Regions from separate parts of the Photobacterium japonica genome, predicted to be linked through region 2. Evidence: riboswitches for the same ligand, from Rfam matches in the RefSeq annotation. Region 2 holds a riboswitch; the other holds the start of a gene.
The links. Region 2 has a riboswitch for thiamine pyrophosphate ahead of thiB (thiamine ABC transporter substrate binding subunit). Riboswitches for the same ligand answer to the same signal wherever they lie in the genome.

Region 1 (4,839 bases), on a different contig from region 2:
GGCCACAAAATTCCAGGGGTATCAGACAGTACGATCCCGTTTTGCAGGTTAATACGCTGCTGCTGACGGGTAACGGCTGGCTGGTTACCGGTAATCGCCACTGAACGACCCGCAAGGGTGTTGATAATGGTCGATTTACCCACGTTCGGGATACCCATGATCATGGTGCGAATATGCTTGCCCATGTCTTCACGGTGTGGCGCCAATTTGCGGCACAGCTCAGTGATTTTATTCACTTCGTTAATGTTTTCAGTGGTGATGGCAATGGCTTTTACGCCTTGCTCTTTTTCAAGGTGATTGATCCACATCTCCGTCATTTCCGGATCCGCCAAGTCACGCTTGTTCAGCACTTTAACGACAGGCTTGTTGTTCTTTTCACGAAAGGTTTTGATCAGTGGGTTTTCGCTACTGAAAGGGATACGGGCATCAAGCACTTCAATGATCACATCGATCTTTGGAAGTACTTCCTCAATCTCTTTACGCGCTTTGTGCATGTGGCCCGGGAACCACTGGATGGTGTTACTCATAGGGAAGCTCTATTTTCTTTTCCGGCGTGCGAGCACCTTGGGTAAGCGCAACCGGTGGAATTCATGTCGGTTATTTGCAGCAGTCGCCTGCATCACCAACGATTACGGTTTGTGAGGAAGTGTAACGTACTTCTTGATATACATAAATCTTTTCACGCCGTTGCTGTGGAAGCGGCAGAAGGTAAACGGAGATGCGCGTATTTACTGTGCGTTAATGATAGCCAGCCACGTTAGCGAATCGGGTTGCCGTTGTCGTGCCTGTTCATGTGCGAGGGGGTCGGTCATCGTCCTTGTCTACATTTTCATGCCATTGCTTGATGCGGCCCTCTGCCGCCATATCATGGATGGCATCAATAAGGGCTTTGTCACGTTTTGCAAAATACAGGTCTTCTTCGGCTTTGCCGCGTAACTTCATGCGTTCTGAAAAGTCCATAACTCCTCCTTGCTGGCACTCAAAGGGCTTACTATAAGCGTAGACAAGCGGTATACCGTTTGAGAGTGAAATAGGTGACAGCTTGATCTTGGTCATCTTGTGATTACGTGAAGGGCATAGTAAGTTATGCACCCTTTTTTATATTGAGCTCTTATGATAATGATTTTCCGTTTAATGCAACGCTACTGGGTGGCAATTACCGTTTTAACACTGTTGGCTATCACGCTGTTATCCCTGTCGCCCATGCCCAGTTTGCCAACGGTGCCGGGAACGGATAAAACCCACCATTTTATTGCTTATGCGGCGTTAATGTTCCCAGCGGCGTTTGTCAGACCGCGATACTGGATCGCATTGGGTGGCGTGTTTTGGTTGTGGAGTGGGGCGATAGAGCTGATTCAACCGTATGTGAACCGTTATGGGGAGTGGTTAGACATGGCCGCGAATGGTGGCGGTATTGTGTGTGGCATTTCATTGGCGATGCTTGCCCGTTATGTGGTGAGTCATTTTACCAACACAAATGTTTCGAAAAGCATGTGAAAAAGTGTTTTGATACACATAATCAATACAATACAAGTTTGATATGTTGCTCTTTTATTAAATATTGTTACTATCGCAGCAGTGTAGTCGGGGAGCCTGATGGCTGAGATCGCTTTGCGAGACCCGTTGAACCTGATTCAGTTAACACTGGCGTAGGGAACTATCTGTCTTGCAGATGATGATCTTTCCTTTCTCATTATCCCTGTATGGGCTTGATATGTTCTAGAACGTCAGTTCAAGGGATTATCATGTCTATTTTATCGTACACTCCGCAACAACCTGTTGTCTCAACGCCGATTGTATTAACCATTGCCGGTTCAGACAGTGGCGGCGGTGCTGGCATTCAAGCTGATATTAAAGCGATTTCTGCGACGGGCGGTTATGCCTGCTCGGTCATTACGGCGATCACGGCACAAAATACGTTGGGCGTCTCTGCCATTTGTCCTATCCCGTTTGAACATGTGGAATTCCAGCTCGACGCGGTATTTTCCGATTTGAATGTGGTGGCGGTGAAAGTGGGTATGTTGGCTGATACCGATATCATCAAGGTCGTTGCCGCCAAAATTAAGCAATATCGTCCTGCCTATGTGGTGGTGGATCCTGTCATGGTGGCCACCAGCGGGGATCTGTTATTGGAAACCTCGGCCATCAGCACATTGAAGGCCGAATTGTTGCCATTGGCGGATGTGATCACCCCGAATCTGCCAGAAGCGGCGGCGCTGGTGGGTGGTCAGGTACCGGCTAACGAAGCGGACATGACGGCGATGATTGCTGACCTGCGTCAGTTAGGTGCCAAAGCGGTATTGCTAAAAGGTGGCCATCTTGAGCAAGACGAGAACAGTAACGATTTGCTGATTTTCGCCGATGCTGTGCAGCAACTGAGCGCAAAACGCGTACAAACCCGCAATACCCATGGCACAGGCTGTACCTTGTCGTCGGCGATCGCGTCTTATCTGGCACAAGGCAACGATTTATTACAAGCGGTGACGTTGGGCAAACAGTATATCTCACAGGCGATTTTGCATGCTGACGCGTTAGACATTGGTCAAGGTCATGGCCCTGTGCACCATTTCTTCCCTGGGCATAATGATGTCCGTTAACACGCCATGTGTGACGTCCATGAAGCCGTCACCGTTAGCGCCCCCTCGTGCGGTGACGGTGACGATTGAAGACGGCTATTTACGCTATCTCGACAGTGAAACGGCAACGTTGGCGGGGTTGAACATGCAGATCCCCGCTGGCCAATGGACCTGTTTATTGGGGCGCAGTGGGTGCGGGAAAAGCTCGCTGTTACGCTATTTAGCCGGGTTATTGGGTGACAACGTCGCGTGGAAGGGGCGTCTAACCACGACACCCGTGTCTGATCTGAACGGACACATCGCTTACATGGGTCAGCAAGATCTGTTAATGCCGTGGTTAACGGTACTGGATAACGTCATGTTGAGTACGCGATTTGGTGCGCCAGCATCGCATCGTTCCTCCGATTCCACCACCCATCATGCTGATCTCGCCAGTCACGCCAAAAATAAAGCCCTCACGCTATTAGCCAGTGTGGGCTTAGCCGACAAAGCGCATTATCGCCCTCAGCAACTTTCTGGCGGGATGCGTCAACGGGTGGCATTGGCGCGTACCTTGATGCAAGACAAACCCATGGTACTGATGGATGAGCCTTTTTCGGCGCTCGATGCCGTCACACGCCATAAATTGCAAAACCTCGCCTGCACGCTACTGAAAGGCAAAACCGTGGTGCTGATCACCCATGATCCGCAAGAAGCCCTGCGTCTGGCCGATGCGTTGTACATCCTGCAAGGGCAACCTGCTAGGGCGACGGCGCTTGAAGTGCCAGCGTCGACGACACCGCGTGACTACGATGCCGATTGCGCCCGCCTGCAGCAAGAGATCTTAACGCGCTTGGAGCAAGATGATGAATAACTTGACCCCATTAACGCCCGCATCCTCTGCTGTACAGTCGTCATCCTCCACAAAGGCGGCTGTTTCCGCGTCCCCGTTATCGCATCCTGTGGTGCGAGTGGCGATCAGTGCGGCGATCATCGTTGGTATCTGGCATGCCATTGTGGTGGTGTTTGCTATGCCGTCGTTCATTTTGCCGGCGCCGTTGGATGTGTTTGAACGCATGGTGCAGCGGCATGATGTGTTGTTGAAACACACTTGGGTAACCGCGCAAGAAATCCTGCTGGGTTTACTGCTGGGGTTATCCATGGGGTTGTTTTTTGCGTTGCAAATGCTGCTGTTCAAACCGCTAAAACGTTGGTTATTACCGTTATTGATCGCCAGTCAGGCTATTCCTGTGTTTGCTATCGCGCCGGTGCTGATGTTGTGGTTGGGTTACGGCATTGGATCGAAAGTGGTGATGGCCGCGTTGATCATTTTCTTCCCCGTGACGACCTGTTGCTATGACGGTTTACGCAATACCCCAACAGGGTACCTCGATTTAGTCAGCACCATGGGTGCCACGAAATGGCAACGGCTGCGTTATGTGCAGTTGCCAGCGGCATTGCCAACCTTGGCGTCGGGGATCCGTGTCGCAGTGGTGATCGCCCCGATCGGTGCAGTAGCCGGTGAATGGGTGGGGTCCAGTGAAGGGCTGGGCTACCTGATGCTCCAAGCCAATGCCCGCATGATGATTGATGAGATGTTTGCTGCGTTATTCATCCTTTCTGCATTATCGGTGTCGCTGTATTTCATCACAGACACACTGCTAAAACGCCTGATCCCTTGGCAAGCCGATTAACGCTGAGCGTCATAATTACCCTCTTACTACACCAGAATAAGGACACACAATGAAAAAGACAGGCATGCGATACGTCGCCTCGGCGGCTGCACTTCTTGTATCGCTCATGATGTCGGGTGCCGCGCTTGCGGATACCGCCGCTAAAACACAGCCGCTGACCTTGATGCTGGATTGGTTCGTGAACCCCAATCATGGCCCCATTGTGATTGCGAAAGAGAAAGGCTATTTCAACGCGAATGGCTTAGACGTCACCATTCAAGAGCCTGCTGACCCAAGCATGCCGCCTAAGCTGGTGGCGGCGAATAAACTGGATCTTGCCATTACTTACCAACCGAACTTAACCATTGATGTTGCGGCGGGTTTGCCGTTGGTGCGTGCGGCGACCTTAATCGCCACCCCGTTAAACACCCTGATGGTGTTGGAAGGCAAAGGCATCAACAGCATGGCCGATTTTAAAGGCAAGACAATCGGCATCGCGATTGCGGGCAATGAAGAAGCGACCATTGGCACCATGCTTAACAGCGGTGGTCTCAGCATGGATGACGTGAAAATCATCAACGTGGGCTGGGCGTTATCGTCATCGTTAGCCT
Region 2 (4,839 bases):
CATTTGCCACAGTGCCAGTATCGCCCCGCCGGCTAAATCAAAGTCGTAACGTAAGGCTTGGTAAATCGCCAGCTCAATGGTGGTGGCTTGGGGGCCGCCACCCAGTGCCATGATGACGGCAAAACTGGTGAAACACAGCATGAACACCAAGCCAATTACATGGGGTAATTGCTGGCGCAAACGCGGCCAGGCGACAAACATGAACTGCTGCCCACTGGATAGCCCCAAATGGGTCGCGAGTTGATGTTGTTCGTGCGGAATGCTGTCCAGACTTTGGTACAACAGGCGTGTCGCTAACGGCAGGTTCAAAAATACATGAGCGAGCAAAATGCCTTGCAATCCGTACAGGGACACATCCGGTTGCCAGCCTAACGCATGTAGGCCATGCATCAGTAAACCGTTATTGCCATAGATGGCCAACAGACCGAATACCGCGACCAGCACCGGCAGCACCAGCGTCATGGCAAATACCCGCAAAAGCAGGGCTTTTCCGGGAAATTGGCGGCGTGACAGTGCATAGGCGACAGGGATCGCCGGCACGACACTTAGCAGTGTCGAAAGTAGGGCTTGAGTAAAGGAAAAGCCCGTTACATGGCGTAAATACGGATCCTGCCATAACGGCAGGATATCGAGTGTGTTCGCTTCAACGATTAACGCCCCTAAGGCGCAGATCACGATGGCGATAATGAGCCCGGCGCTAAACAGGCCGGGCAATAAAGCGGTGTGGCGGGAATGCAAGGTAAGTGCCTACTATCGGGATGAGTTACTGAGTCAGCGCATATTGCCATTCTCGGATCCAACTGCGGCGCTGTTTCGCGACCTCATCGGCGTTAAATTCCAGTGCCTTGCTTGGCAGGGTTAATTGTTCAAAGCCTTCGGGTAGCGTTTGCTTGATCACCGGATACATCCAGTTGCCCGTTGGGATTTGGTCTTGGAATGCCGGCGTCAAAATGAAGGCCATGAACTGATCCGCCAGTACCGGGTTATCACTGCTTTTCAGCTTGGCGGCCACTTCCACTTGCAGGTAATGCCCTTCGCTGAAATTCGCGGCTTTGTATTTCGCGTCTTTCTCTGCGATCCGGTGATAAGCCGGTGACGTGGTGTAAGACAGCACCATGTCCGCTTCGCCTTTCAGGAACATGTTGTAGGCTTCCGACCAGCCCTTGGTGACGGTGACGGTTTTCTTCGCCAGTTGTTGCCACGCGTCTGCGGCCTTATCGCCATAGACGGACTTCATCCACAGCATTAAGCCTTGGCCGGGCGTGGATGTGCGAGGATCTTGATATAGGATGTTGAGATCATCGCGCTTGACGAGTTCATCCAAGCTTTTCGGTGGGTTAGTCAGTTTGCTGCTGTCATACACAAAAGCAAAATAGCCAAAGTCATACGGCACGAACGTGGTGTCTGTCCAGCCATTCGGGATGGTGACTTGACGGGTATCCACGGTGTGTTCGGCCAGCAGGCCGGTTTTTTTCGCTTCGCTGATCAGGTTGTTATCCAGTCCTAATAGCACATCGGCTTTTGAATTTTTGCCTTCCAGACGCACGCGGTTCAAAATGGATACCCCATCATCCAGTGCGATGAATTGCAAATCGCAATCACACTGCGCTTCAAAGGCTTTTTCAATCGCCGGTCCCGGTCCCCAGTCAGAGGCGAATGAGCTGTAGGTGTACACGGTCAGCGTGTTATCGCTGTTCGCGTTGGCATTTTCTGCGGCCCATGCTGGGCTGGTGGCGATCGCGCTCGTCAATGAGACAGCAAAAAGGGAAAGGGCTTTTTTCACGGTGTGCTCCTGCTACGTTTGCATCCGGCAAACGAGATAAATAAGAGGGCACAGGGTTGAGATCTGCCTGTCAGTCGAATGTGTCTGATCTGGGCAGAAAGTGCATGACTCGGTCTCAATTCCTACGCCAGTGCTAACTGGATCAGGTTCAGTGGGTTTTGCGGTGCAATCTCAGCCCTTTTTTGTGTTCGGGCTCCCCAATGAGAACGAGCATATTGTAATAGGGGGATGCTGGCGTGGCTAGTGCTCAGCAAGGAAGACAATCACTTATTGGGCAGCATTGAGTCGCCAGTCATAGTCGTAACGGACATGTTGTAAGGTGACAGGCGTCCCGGTACGGTAGCGGTTGAGGTGCTGTTGCAGCTGCGCTTGCGTGCCAAAGTCACTCCCGTACCAGTCATAAATGGAGGATAACTGGACGCGATCGCTGTCTATCTTGACGCCTTTGTCACTATTAATGAAGCGCTTGGCAGCCTGCTCTAACAAGGTGTCGGTGTTATTGGCGGTAAAGGCGCGCGGCAGCAAATCAGGACAGCCGAGGCTGGCACAATTGACTGCGTAGTGAATACGCGGATCACGCCAGATAGGGCGCAAGATCCGGTGTTCGATATCATTGAGGGAAAGTGGTTTGCCGTTGATGGTCACGACGTCGTCATCCCACGGACCGAAGCTGAAAAAGCCGCCGATCTTGGTGATAGACGACACCGGATAATGAGCGAGGATCAGCTTCACAGTCTGCGCGTTGTACAGGTTCACCCAATAGGCAAACTGCTCACGGCGATTGAGTTGGCGCGGATCGATAGCAGCCAGATCGCGCAGGTAGCGGCCCAGTGCGTACTGATCGTTGTCGGTGACGGCACTATAGCGAAAGCGGGTTTGTGAGGGCGCGACGACCAAGTAACGATCCAGCAACTGTTGCCAGCGTTGATGATCGACGGTCTGCGTACTGTTGGCTTGGGTCGCCTGCCAATATGGCCAGAGGTCGGCCTTGGGCGCAGCCCACGATAGCGAGGGGATGAGTAACAAGCTGACGAGCAAGATCAAACGCATGGCGATCTCCTTGAAAAGTGGGCTGATGAGCCTATATAGGGTTAAGACATCAGACCGGCAAAGAAGAGAAAAGCTTTCGGGAGGATAAAAAATGCGCCGCAGCCCATGATGTTATCTGGCTGAGGCGCGTTTTGTGAATCGAGGTTAGGCTAAAAATGCGGGGATATTGCGCTCATAATCCGCGATTTTCGCTTCATGTTGCAGCGTCAGACCGATGTTATCCAGACCGTTAAGCAAGCAGTGACGACGGAAGGCGTCGATCTCGAACGTATATACTTTGCCATTGGAGGTGACCGTCATCGCTTCTAAATCCACCGTGATGGTTGCGCCTTCGTTCGCGTCCACATACTGGAACAGTTCATCCACTTCCTGCTCAGTCAGGCGTACCGGCACCATTTGGTTATTGATGCTGTTGCCGTAAAAAATATCGGCAAAGCTCGGCGCGATCATGACCTGAATACCGTAATCTGCCAATGCCCACGGGGCGTGTTCACGGGATGATCCACAGCCAAAGTTTTCACGGGCGAGCAAAATGCTCGCACCCTGATAGCGCGGCGCATTCATGATGAACGCGGGGTTCGGCTGCTGACCGGCATCATCCAAGAAGCGCCAGTCATGAAACAGATGTTTGCCAAACCCGGTGCGGGTGACTTTTTGCAGAAACTGCTTGGGAATAATGGCATCGGTATCGACATTGGCGGCGTCCAGTGGGACGACCAAGCCAGTATGCTGTTGGAATCCTGTCATTGTGCGTTCCTTCTGTTAGGCCGGCGTTGCCGCAGGTTCAAGTTCACGGATATCAACGAAGTGGCCCGCACACGCGGCAGCAGCGGCCATGGCCGGGCTCACCAAGTGGGTGCGACCATCACGGCCCTGACGGCCTTCAAAGTTACGGTTACTGGTGGACGCACAACGCTCATGCGGTCCCAAGCGATCGTTGTTCATCGCCAGACACATGGAGCAGCCCGGCAGGCGCCATTCAAAACCGGCCTCGATAAAGATCGTATCCAGCCCTTCTTTTTCAGCCTGTGCTTTCACTTGCTCCGATCCCGGTACCACCAAAGCTTGCACATTGGCGGCCACTTTACGGCCTTTGGCAATCGCAGCAGCAGCACGCATGTCTTCGATGCGTGAGTTGGTGCACGAACCGATAAACACTTTATCAATGCGGAAATCGGCCAGGGTTTTGCCTGCTTCCAGCCCCATGTAAGCCAGTGCTTTCACGGCAGAGGCTTGCTCAACCGGATCGCTGAAATCACTCGGGGATGGGATCGGTTGATCGACTGCAATAACTTGGCCGGGGTTCGTGCCCCATGTTACTTGTGGTTTGATGTCTTTGGCATCCAGTGTCACCACGTGATCAAACTGCGCATCCTCGTCAGTTTTCAGGGTATCCCAGTACGCCACTGCCGCATCAAAATCGTCACCTTGCGGGGAGAATTTACGGTCTTGGATGTAGTCATAGGTGGTCTGATCCGGGGCGATCAAACCGGCTTTGGCCCCCAGTTCGATGGCCATGTTACACACGGTCATGCGGCCTTCCATCGACAGATCGGTGATGGCTTCCCCACAGAATTCGACCACATAACCGGTCCCACCAGCGGCGGTGGTTTTGCCGATGATCGCCAGTACGATGTCTTTGGCGGTAATGCCGTCAGCGACTTTGCCGTTGACTTCGATCTTCATGGTCTTGGCGCGGGCTTGTTTCAGGGTTTGGGTCGCTAGCACGTGTTCGACTTCTGAAGTGCCGATCCCAAAGGCCAGCGAGCCAAAGGCGCCGTGCGTGGCGGTGTGAGAATCCCCACACACAATCGTCATGCCCGGCAGGGTGATCCCCAGTTCTGGCCCCATCACGTGCACAATGCCCTGATACGGGTGGTTAAGATCGTACAGGGTGACGCCAAACTCTTCACAGTTTTTGGCCAGTGTTTCCATTTGGATCCGTGCCATTTCGCCCGACGCATTAATGTCTTTGGTCTGGGTTGAGACGTTGTGATCCATGGTGG

Region 1: another riboswitch for thiamine pyrophosphate. It lies ahead of thiD (bifunctional hydroxymethylpyrimidine kinase/phosphomethylpyrimidine kinase); the one in region 2 lies ahead of thiB (thiamine ABC transporter substrate binding subunit).

What each region holds. Positions count from the first base shown of each region.
Region 1 covers NZ_JAKJSN010000044.1:14,415-19,253, reverse strand. The annotation lists gene ylqF (ribosome biogenesis GTPase YlqF) at 1-527, opposite strand, end outside; gene L4C36_RS16730 (hypothetical protein) at 790-960, opposite strand; gene L4C36_RS16725 (VanZ family protein) at 1,114-1,497, shown strand; TPP riboswitch at 1,576-1,673, shown strand; gene thiD (bifunctional hydroxymethylpyrimidine kinase/phosphomethylpyrimidine kinase) at 1,746-2,597, shown strand; gene L4C36_RS16715 (ABC transporter ATP-binding protein) at 2,617-3,429, shown strand; gene L4C36_RS16710 (ABC transporter permease) at 3,422-4,249, shown strand; gene L4C36_RS16705 (ABC transporter substrate-binding protein) at 4,299-4,839, shown strand, end outside.
Region 2 covers NZ_JAKJSN010000015.1:85,927-90,765, reverse strand. The annotation lists gene thiP (thiamine/thiamine pyrophosphate ABC transporter permease ThiP) at 1-738, opposite strand, end outside; gene thiB (thiamine ABC transporter substrate binding subunit) at 764-1,783, opposite strand; TPP riboswitch at 1,886-1,993, opposite strand; gene L4C36_RS06685 (DUF547 domain-containing protein) at 2,051-2,833, opposite strand; gene leuD (3-isopropylmalate dehydratase small subunit) at 2,978-3,580, opposite strand; gene leuC (3-isopropylmalate dehydratase large subunit) at 3,596-4,839, opposite strand, start outside.